DNA from 2 places in the Variovorax sp. LjRoot175 genome. Region 2 is predicted to be linked to the other one. Evidence: riboswitches for the same ligand, from Rfam matches in the RefSeq annotation. Region 2 holds a riboswitch; the other holds the start of a gene.
The links. A riboswitch is a leader RNA that binds a small molecule or an ion and turns the genes downstream of it on or off. The one in region 2 is predicted to bind S-adenosylhomocysteine.

Region 1 (5,131 bases), 680 kb from region 2:
CATGGCGGTGTCGAACTCGTGACCGAAGCGCTTCTGCAGCGCTTCGCGCTCGGCCAGCGGCATGGCTTCGAAGTCCTGCGGCAGCCGTTCGCTGCCCGACTCGAACACCGTCATCGCCTGCGTGCGCAGGTTCACGATGCCGCCGAAGCTCTTGCCCTGGCCCACCGGCCAGGTCATCGGCACGCAGGGCATGCCGAGTTCGCGCTCGATCTCGTCGAGCAGCTCCAGCGGCTCGCGCACCTCGCGGTCCATCTTGTTGACGAAGGTGATGATGGGCGTGTCGCGCTGGCGGCAGACCTCGATCAGGCGGCGCGTCTGCGCTTCGACGCCGTTGGCCGCGTCGATCACCATCAGGGCCGAGTCGACCGCGGTCAGCACGCGGTAGGTGTCTTCGGAGAAGTCCTTGTGGCCCGGCGTATCGAGCAGGTTGATCACGTGCTCGCGGTAGAGCATCTGCATCACCGAGCTGGCCACCGAGATGCCGCGCTGCTTCTCGATCTCCATCCAGTCGGAGGTGGCGTGGCGCGAGGCCTTGCGCGCCTTCACCGAACCGGCGATCTGGATCGCGCCGGAGAACAGCAGCAGCTTCTCGGTCAGCGTGGTCTTGCCGGCGTCGGGGTGGGAAATGATCGCGAAGGTGCGGCGGCGGCGGGTTTCGGAGGCGAAGGTCATGGGGGTGAACGCGGAGCGCGCTCACGGGCGCGGGCTGCTGGCGGCAAAGCCCGCAATTTTAACGAGCCGTCACATCGGCGGCGTGAAGCCATTGCGCCCGACCAGCATGCGCAGCGCGGTGGGCTTGCCTTCCTTCACCTGCGCGGTGATCACCACCTTGGCGCCCGGCACCACCAGGGCCGCCTGGTCCGCATTGCCCGGCTTGAAGGTCACGACCGGCGTGCCGCGCGGCACGATGACGGTCTGCTCGCCGTCCTTGTACTTGAGCAGCAGCTTGTGGCCGCCCGGCGCTGAGGACGGCGCCGCTTCGAGCTGCGCCACGGTGGCGTTGGTCATCGTGCTCTGGGGCATCAGGTCCCAGGGGCGAAAGCCTTCGCCGGTCCCGCGCGCGGCCTCCGGAAACACAAGCACTTCCACGGCGCGCTGCGTGCCGTCGGGTTGCGGCACGGCGCCGGCGCCGACGAAGCTGCCCGGCTTGATGTCGGCCAGCGTGAGCGGAATGACTTCTGAGACGTTCATGTCGGCAGGGCGCGCCATCGTGACGGTTTCGCCGCTGCGGTCCTTCACGGTCAGCGAATTCGCATCGGCACGCGCGATGACGCCGCGCACGCGCACGGTTTCCTGCGCCGCCGCCGCGGCGGACAAGGCAATCACGAACGATGCAGCAAAGAGCTTGACTTTGAACATGATGATGGGGCCGCGAGGGCGGCGGTTGAGGGGCGTTGCAGTCTAGGCCGATCCGCAAATCGCCGCTGGCGACGGAAAAGCGGCACGCGCTAAAATGCCGCTTCCGAGGAGCGTTGCAGCGCCGCCAGGCGTGAGGCTCGGACCCCTTCGCAACCACGCTCACCCGCTGTTCTCGCGGTGAGTCTCGTCCCCCGAACACAGCGGCATCATTCAAACTTGTTTTGGAGTCCACATGAGCGCCGTTCTCAAGTCCACCGCCGACCAGGCCATCGCCGATATCTCCCTTGCCGCCTGGGGCCGCAAGGAAATCCGCATCGCGGAAACCGAAATGCCCGGCCTGATGGCCATCCGCGAAGAATTCGCCAAGAGCCAGCCCCTGAAGGGCGCACGCATCACCGGCTCACTGCACATGACGATCCAGACCGCAGTGCTGATCGAAACCCTGCAGGCGCTGGGCGCCACCGTGCGCTGGGCCTCGTGCAACATCTTCTCGACGCAAGACCATGCCGCCGCCGCCATCGCGGCCACCAACACGCCGGTGTTCGCGATCAAGGGCGAGTCGCTCGAAGATTACTGGGACTACACCCACCGCATCTTCGACTTCGGTCCCAAGGGCTCGGCCGGCGAAGGCCCGAACATGATTCTTGACGACGGCGGCGACGCCACGCTCTTGATGCACCTGGGCCAGAAGGCCGAGAAGGACCAGAGCGTGCTGGCCAACCCGACCAGCGACGAGGAGCGCATCCTCTACGCGGCGATCAAGGCCAAGCTGGCCGTCGACGCGACCTGGTACACGCGCAAGTCGGCCGAGATCATCGGCGTAACCGAAGAGACCACCACCGGCGTGCACCGCCTGAACGAGATGAGCGCCAAGGGCACGCTGCTGTTCCGCGCCATCAACGTGAACGACTCGGTGACCAAGAGCAAGTTCGACAACCTCTACGGCTGCCGCGAATCGCTGGTGGACGGCATCAAGCGCGCCACCGACGTGATGATCGCCGGCAAGGTCGCCTGCGTGGCCGGTTACGGCGACGTGGGCAAGGGCTCGGCCCAGGCCCTGCGCGCGCTGAGCGCCCAGGTGTGGGTGACCGAGATCGACCCGATCAACGCGCTGCAGGCCGCGATGGAAGGCTACAAGGTCGTCACCATGGAGTACGCCGCCGACAAGGCCGACATCTTCGTGACCACCACCGGCAACCGCGACGTGATCCGCCACGAGCACATGGCCGCGATGAAGGACCAGGCGATCGTCTGCAACATCGGCCACTTCGACAACGAGATCGCCGTCGCCTCGCTCGAGAAGTACGAGTGGGAAGAGATCAAGCCGCAGGTCGACCACATCACCTTCCCGGACGGCAAGAAGATCATTCTGCTGGCCAAGGGTCGCCTCGTGAACCTGGGCTGCGGCACGGGCCATCCGAGCTTCGTGATGTCCTCGTCCTTCGCCAACCAGACCATCGCCCAGATCGAGCTCTTCACCAAGCCCGATGCCTACCAGGCCGGCAAGGTCTACGTGCTGCCCAAGCACCTCGACGAGAAGGTGGCGCGCCTGCACCTGAAGAAGGTCGGCGCGATGCTGACCGAGCTGACCGACGAACAGGCCGCCTACATCGGCGTGAACAAGAACGGCCCTTACAAGCCGGACACCTACCGCTATTGAGCGGAGCGCGTGCGCGCCGATCAGTTGCTCGTCGAACGCGGCCTGGCCGCCTCGCGCTCGCAGGCCGTGCGGCTGATCGCGGGCGGCCTGCGCTGGCGCGACGGCACGACCTGGCGCGTGGTCGGCAAGAACCGCGACGAGGTGCCGGAGACGGCCGAACTCGAGCTCGTCGATGCGGCCGAGGCGCGCTACGTCTCGCGCGGCGGGCTCAAGCTCGAAGGCGCGCTCGCTGCGAGCGGCATCGACGTGCAGGGCAAGCGCTGCCTCGACGTCGGCCAGTCGACCGGCGGCTTCACCGACTGCCTGCTGCAGCGCGGCGCCGCGCATGTGGTGGGCGTGGACGTGGGCCATGGCCAGCTGCATGCACGGATACGCGAGGATGCGCGCGTGACCGCCGTCGAAGGCGTCAATGCGCGCACGCTCGACGCGTCCGCCTGGGCCGATGCTTCGCCCGACTACACGCATTTCGATCTGATCGTCGGCGATCTCTCGTTCATCTCGCTCACGCTGGTGCTGCCCGCGCTGAAACCGTTTCTCACACCGGCCGGTGAACTTCTGATGCTGGTCAAGCCTCAATTCGAGTTGCAGCCGGGACAGGTCGGCAAGGGCGGCATCGTGCGCGATGCGGCGCTTTTTGCAGTGGTCGAACAGCGCCTGCGCACGGCGTGCGCGGAGCTCGGCCTGCGCGTTGCAGCGTGGTTCGACAGCCCGATCACGGGCGGCGACGGCAACCGCGAATTCTTCATCCATGCCGTTCGTGCGAACGGCGAACCAGGAGCCGGCCGTGCGCCTTCCGTTGAGCTTTGAATTCTTTCCGCCGAAGACGCCCGAAGGCGCGGCCAAGCTGCGCACCGTGCGCCAGCAGCTCTACGTGCGGCAGCCCGAGTTCTGCTCGGTGACCTACGGCGCCGGCGGCTCGACGCACGAGGGCACCTTCGGCACGGTGCGCGAGATCCTCGGCGAAGGTGTCGATGCCGCCTGCCATTTCTCCTGCATCGGCGCCACCCGCAGCACGGTGCGCGAGCAGCTGGCGGAGCTCAAGGCCATGGGCGTCAAGCGCCTGGTCGCGCTGCGCGGCGACCTGCCGAGCGGCTACGGCATGGGCGGCGAGTTCCACTATGCGAGCGATCTCGTCGCCTTCATCCGCGAAGAGACCGGCCGCGATTTCCATATCGAGGTCGCCTGCTATCCCGAAGTGCATCCGCAGGCACGCTCGCCCGAAGCGGACTTGCAGGCCTTCGCGGCCAAGATGCATGCGGGCGCTGACTCGGCGATCACGCAGTACTTCTTCAGCCCCGAGGCCTACTTCCGCTTCGTCGACGAGGCACGCAAGCTGGGGCTCGCGGCGCCGATCGTGCCGGGCATCATGCCGATCACGAGCTCGACCCAGCTGATGCGCTTCTCGGATGCCTGCGGCGCCGAGATCCCGCGCTGGATCCGGCTGCGGCTGCAGGGCTTCGGCGACGACATGGCCTCGATCAAGGCCTTCGGTCTCGACGTGGTGACCGAGCTCTGCGCGCGCCTCGCCAGCGGCGGCGCGCCGGCGATGCACTTCTACACGATGAACCAGTCGGTGGCGACGCTCGCGTTGCTGGAGCGGCTGGGCTGGGACGAATGAGGTCGCGCCGCCTCGCCGGACGGCTGGCGCTCGTCGCCGCCGCCGTCTGGCTGGCGGGTTGCACCACGCCGCGCTCGTCCTCGCCCGGCGAGGGCGCGCAGGGATTGCGGCCGCTGGCGCGGCAGCCCGCGCTGCCGCCCGGCGCGCCGCCGCGTTCGCAGGTGCCTTCGGCGCGCTATGACCTCGCGGGGCCGGGTGCCGACGAATTGCCGGACGACGGCGCACCGGGCGACGCGGGCCCGCGCGAAATCTTCGAGCGCGGCGGCGCTTCCTGGTACGGCATCCAGTTCCACCAGCGCAAGACCGCGAACGGCGAGCGCTTCGACATGACGGAGCTGACGGCCGCGCACAAGACGCTGCCCTTCAACACCCGCGTCTGCGTGCGCAGCCTGGTGAACGGGCGCGAGGTGCTGGTCCGCATCAACGACCGCGGGCCGTATGCCTCGGGCCGCATCATCGACCTGAGCCGTGCCGCGGCCGAATCGATCGGCATG
Region 2 (5,131 bases):
GGCAGGAAGGTCAGCGCCTGGTACTTGGAGCCCGCCGCGAGGCCGAGGAAGAAAGCCGCCAGCGCCAGCCAGCGCGGGCCCTGCTCCGGCGGCGATTCGCGCCACCACCACAGGGCCGTGCAGGCCGCCAGCACGAACAGCGCGACGCCCGTGTCGATCAAGGCGTTCGAATAGTCGCCCATGCCGAGCCAGATGGCGGCGCCCGCGCAGCCCAGCACGCGGTTCAGGTGCAGCACGCCCAGGCGGTAGACCATCCACACCGACAGCCAGCCGGCCAGCGCGTTCAGGAAATGCGCCAGCACGTCGTCGCCGATCAAGAGCGCGGCGGCATAGAGCAGGTTGTAGTTGTACGGAAACCAGGGATAGCGCAGCCACTCATGGATGCCGAGAGAGCCGCTTTGCGCCACCTCGCGCGCATACGGCAGGTGGTACATCAACTCGTCGAAGGCGGCCGGCGGCGCCAGCGGCGCCAGCAGCGTCGGCAGCGCGACCAGCGCCAGCGCGACCAGGCCCGCCTTGTCGACCCATGACAGGGGCAGCCCCGGGTCGAAGGCGCGCACCTCCCGCCTCCATGCCGGAAACTGCACGCACGCCACCGCAAAACCGATCGCGGCCAGCAGCAGCACGCCGGCGGTGTCGAACGCGCCCGCGATGCCGAGCAGCTGGAACGCGCAGATGAAGACCCCGACGCCGAGCGCGGTGGCCACCGCGGTCTCGAGCCAGACGTCGTGGCGCACCGGCGAACCCATGCGCGACTGCACCACCCGCCCGAAGCCCCAGCAGCCGGCAACGAAGATCGCCAGCGCCGCATAGTGCGCGGCAGCAAACATCAGTTTCTGAAGCATCAGAGATTGGGGGCCAGCAGCCGCTCGAGATCCGCTTCGCTCTGCTTGCGTCGCGCTGCCTGATCCTGCAACTGGTCGTGCCCGATCTTGCCGACGTTGAAGTAGGTCGCCTCAGGATGGCTCAGGTAGAAGCCGCTGACACTGGCGGCGGGCATCATGGCGAGGCTCTCCGTCAGGGTCATCCCAATGTCCGCGCAGTTCAGGAGGTCGAACATCGGCCGCTTCACGCTGTGGTCGGGGCATGCCGGATAGCCCGGCGCGGGGCGGATGCCGCGGTACTTCTCGCCGATCATGTCCTCGTTGCTCAAGCCCTCGTCGGGCGTATAGCCCCAGAGATCGGTGCGCACGCGGTGATGCAGCGCTTCGGCGAAGGCTTCGGCCAGCCGGTCGGCCAGCGCCTTGAGCATGATGGCCGAGTAGTCGTCGAGGTCGTCGACGAAGTACTTCTCCTTCTTCTCGACGCCGAGCCCGGCGGTGACGGCGAACATGCCGACGTAGTCCTTCAGGCCGCTCTCGCGCGGCGCGACGAAGTCGGCCAGGCAGCGGCTCGGGCGCATGACGCCTTCGATGGCCTGCTTCTCGGTCTGCTGGCGCAACCCGTACCAGGTGAGCGCGGCTTCGGTGCGCGATTCGTCGGTGTAGAGCACGATGTCATCGTCGTTCTCGGTGTTGGCGGGCCAGAAGCCGATCACGCCGCTGGCGCTGAGCCAGCGCCCTTCGATCAGCCGCTTGAGCATGCGCTGGCCGTCGGCATACACGCGCACGGCCTCGGTGCCGACCACCTCGTCCTTCAGGATCGCCGGGAACGGGCCCGCGAGGTCCCAGGTCTGGAAGAACGGCCCCCAGTCGATGTACTTCGCGAGCTCGGTCAGGTCGAAGTTCTTGAACACGCGCCGGCCGATGAACTTCGGCACCGGCGGCAGGTAATTCGACCAGGCTATCGGCGTCTTGTTGGCGCGCGCCTTCGCCAGCGGCCACAGCGGCGTCTGCTTCTTGTTGGCGTGCTGGTGGCGGACCTTGTCGTAGTCGGCGTTGATCTCGTCGATGTAGGCCGCCGCCTGGTCGGACAGCAGCGACTGCGCCACGCTCACGCTGCGCGAGGCGTCGGGCACGTAGACCACCGGCCCTTCGTAGTGCGGCGCGATCTTCACCGCCGTGTGCACGCGGCTGGTGGTGGCGCCGCCGATCAGGAGCGGGATCTTCTTGATGCGGAAATGCTCGTCCTTCTGCATCTCGCCGGCGACGTATTGCATCTCCTCGAGGCTGGGCGTGATCAGGCCCGACAGGCCCACGATGTCCGCGCCCTCGACCTTGGCGCGCGCCAGGATCTCGTGGCACGGGACCATCACGCCCATGTTCACCACCTCGAAGTTGTTGCACTGGAGCACGACGGTCACGATGTTCTTGCCGATGTCGTGCACGTCGCCCTTGACGGTGGCGATGATGATCTTGCCCTTGGTGCGCACGTCGCGGCCCGCGGCTTCGTCCTGGCGCTTCTCTTCCTCGATGTAGGGAATGAGGTGGGCCACGGCCGACTTCATCACGCGCGCCGACTTCACCACCTGCGGCAGGAACATCTTGCCCTGGCCGAACAGGTCGCCAACGATGTTCATGCCGTCCATCAGCGGGCCTTCGATCACATGCAGCGGCCGGCCGCCCTTGGCCAGGATCTGCTGGTAGGCCTCTTCGGTGTCCTCGACGATGAAGTCGGTGATGCCGTGCACCATCGCGTGCGAGAGCCGCTGGTTCACGTGCACCGGGTGCTCGGGCGTGCCGCGCCACTCGAGCTTCTTGCTCTCGTCCTTGGCGCCGCTCTTGGCGGTTTCGGCCACTTCGACCAGGCGCTCGCCGGCGTCGGGGCGGCGGTTCAGCACCACGTCTTCCACGCGCTCGCGCAGCTCGGGTTCGAGGTCGTCGTAGACGCCCACCATGCCGGCGTTGACGATGCCCATGTCCATGCCCGCCTTGATCGCGTGGTAGAGGAACACGGTGTGGATCGCTTCGCGCACCGGGTCGTTGCCGCGGAAGCTGAAGCTCACGTTCGAGACGCCGCCCGACACCTTGGCGCCCGGCAGGTTTTCCTTGATCCAGCGCGTGGCGTTGATGAAGTCGACCGCGTAGTTGTTGTGCTCCTCGATGCCGGTGGCGATCGCGAAGATGTTGGGGTCGAAGATGATGTCCTCGGGCGGGAAGCCGATCTCGTCGACCAGGATGCGGTAGGCGCGCTCGCAGATCTCGATCTTGCGTTCGTAGGTGTCTGCCTGACCCTGCTCGTCGAAGGCCATCACGACCGCGGCCGCGCCGTAGCGGCGCAGCAGCGTCGCGTGGTGCTTGAACTGGGCCTCGCCCTCCTTCATGCTGATCGAGTTGACGATGCCCTTGCCCTGGATGCAGCGCAGGCCGGCTTCGATCACCTCCCACTTGGAGCTGTCGATCATGATCGGCACGCGCGCGATGTCGGGCTCGCTGGCGATCAGGTTCAGGAAGCGCACCATCGCGGCCTTGCTGTCGAGCATGGCCTCGTCCATGTTGATGTCGATCACCTGCGCGCCGTTCTCGACCTGCTGGCGCGCGACCGCCAGCGCTTCCTCGAACTGGCCGTTCAGGATCATGCGGGCGAAAGCCTTGGAGCCGGTGACGTTGGTGCGCTCGCCGATGTTGACGAAGAGCGTGCCTCGGCCGATCTGCACCGGCTCGAGGCCGGACAGCTTCATCGGAGGAACCGGGAGAACAGGGACGGAAGACGGATCGGAGGACATGGGCTCACCTGCGGAACGTGGGTCAGGCGAGCGTCGTTGCAAGCCCAAGCCTGACGCGGACGCTTCGGACGGAAGGTACCGCGCTGCAACGCTCCTTGGGAGCCGCGGATTTTACGCCGGCTGGGCCACGCCGGCGGCCGATGCGGGCAGGCCGAACAGCAGGTCGAAGGCCCAGTTGAAGACGAAGGTGTAGACCAGGAAGAACACCACCAGGCCCAGGTCCATCACCAGCGCCTGCCACAGGCTCACCTCCATCCACCAGGCGAAGACCGGCACCAGGAAGGCGACCAGGCCGCCCTCGAAGCCGATCGCGTGGGCGACGCGGCGGCGCAAGCTGCGGCCGCGCACGGCCTGGCGCGACTCCCAGCGCTCGAACAGGGTGTTGAAAGCGAGGTTCCAGAGGATCGCGATGACCGAGGCGATGACGGCCAGCACGCCCGAGTGGCCCATGCCCTGCCCCGACATCAGCGCCAGTCCGGCGCTGGCCGCGACGATGGCGAGACCTTCGTAGAGCGTGATGTAGACGACGCGGCGCTTGAGCCCTTGCATGAAATCTTCCTGTTTGGATTGGCGGTTTGGCCCCTACTTTATGTGCGCTCATCTGATATAAAAAGTCATCTTCTTTCAGAATTATTGAAAGGCCGTTGCCATGAGTTTTTCCAGCGACAACGTGCACGTGTTTCTGGCCGTGCTCGACCACGGCTCCTTCTCGGCCGCCGCGCGGGCGCTCGGCCGCGTGCCCTCGGCGGTGAGCATGGCGATCGCGAACCTCGAGGCCGAGCTGGACCTGCCGCTCTTCGACCGCGGCGGCCGCGAGCCCCAGCCGACGGCCGCGGCGCGTTCGCTGGAGCCGCAGGCGCGGCTGCTCGCCGCGCAGCTCAAGCAGCTGCAGGTGCAGGCGCTGGCGCTGACGCAGGGCCTGGAGAACCGGCTCACGCTCGCGATCGCGCCCGAGCTGCTGGCCGCGCCGTGGAGCGCGCCGCTGGCCGCGCTGGCGCGGGAATACCCGCTGCTGGAAGTCGAGGTGCTGGCGGCGCCGCAAGCCGATGCGCTGGCGCTGCTGCACAGCGGCCGCGCGCAGTTGGCGCTGGTCTTCGAGCGGCCCAGCCTCGACGGCCGCGAGGGCTTTCAGGAAGTGGCCAGCGACACCATGGTGGCCGTGATGGCGCCCGACCATCCGGTGCTGGCCGCGGCCGGCGGCCGGCTGCGCGAGGAGCACCTGACGACCACGCGCCAGATCGTGGTGGCCGGGCGCGATCTCGCGACCAGCGACCCGCGCTTCGTCTTTGCGCGCCATGTCTGGCGCACCGACAACGCCTTGGCCGCGCTGAGCCTGATCACGGCCGGTCTCGGTTGGGGTTGGCTGCCGCGCAATTTCGCGCGGCCGCACGTGGCGGCCGGCGCGCTGGTGGAGATTCCGTTCGAGAACCTGTCGAACGGGCTCGACCTGTGGGTCGACGTGGTGTGGTCGCGCGAGCGCCCGCTGGGCCTGGGCGCGCAGCGCTTCGTCGCGCTGATCGCGCGCAA

Region 1: it holds a riboswitch for S-adenosylhomocysteine, as region 2 does, so the genes downstream of both, ahcY (adenosylhomocysteinase) here and metH (methionine synthase) in region 2, are expected to answer to the same signal.

What each region holds. Positions count from the first base shown of each region.
Region 1 covers NZ_CAXURY020000001.1:952,047-957,177, forward strand. The annotation lists gene ACSQ89_RS04735 (peptide chain release factor 3) at 1-672, opposite strand, end outside; gene ACSQ89_RS04740 (hypothetical protein) at 742-1,359, opposite strand; S-adenosyl-L-homocysteine riboswitch at 1,460-1,527, shown strand; gene ahcY (adenosylhomocysteinase) at 1,592-3,019, shown strand; gene ACSQ89_RS04750 (TlyA family RNA methyltransferase) at 3,029-3,826, shown strand; gene metF (methylenetetrahydrofolate reductase [NAD(P)H]) at 3,804-4,637, shown strand; gene ACSQ89_RS04760 (septal ring lytic transglycosylase RlpA family protein) at 4,634-5,131, shown strand, end outside.
Region 2 covers NZ_CAXURY020000001.1:275,188-280,318, reverse strand. The annotation lists gene ACSQ89_RS01455 (ArnT family glycosyltransferase) at 1-845, opposite strand, end outside; gene metH (methionine synthase) at 845-3,604, opposite strand; S-adenosyl-L-homocysteine riboswitch at 3,626-3,705, opposite strand; gene ACSQ89_RS01445 (PACE efflux transporter) at 3,716-4,153, opposite strand; gene ACSQ89_RS01440 (LysR family transcriptional regulator) at 4,254-5,131, shown strand, end outside.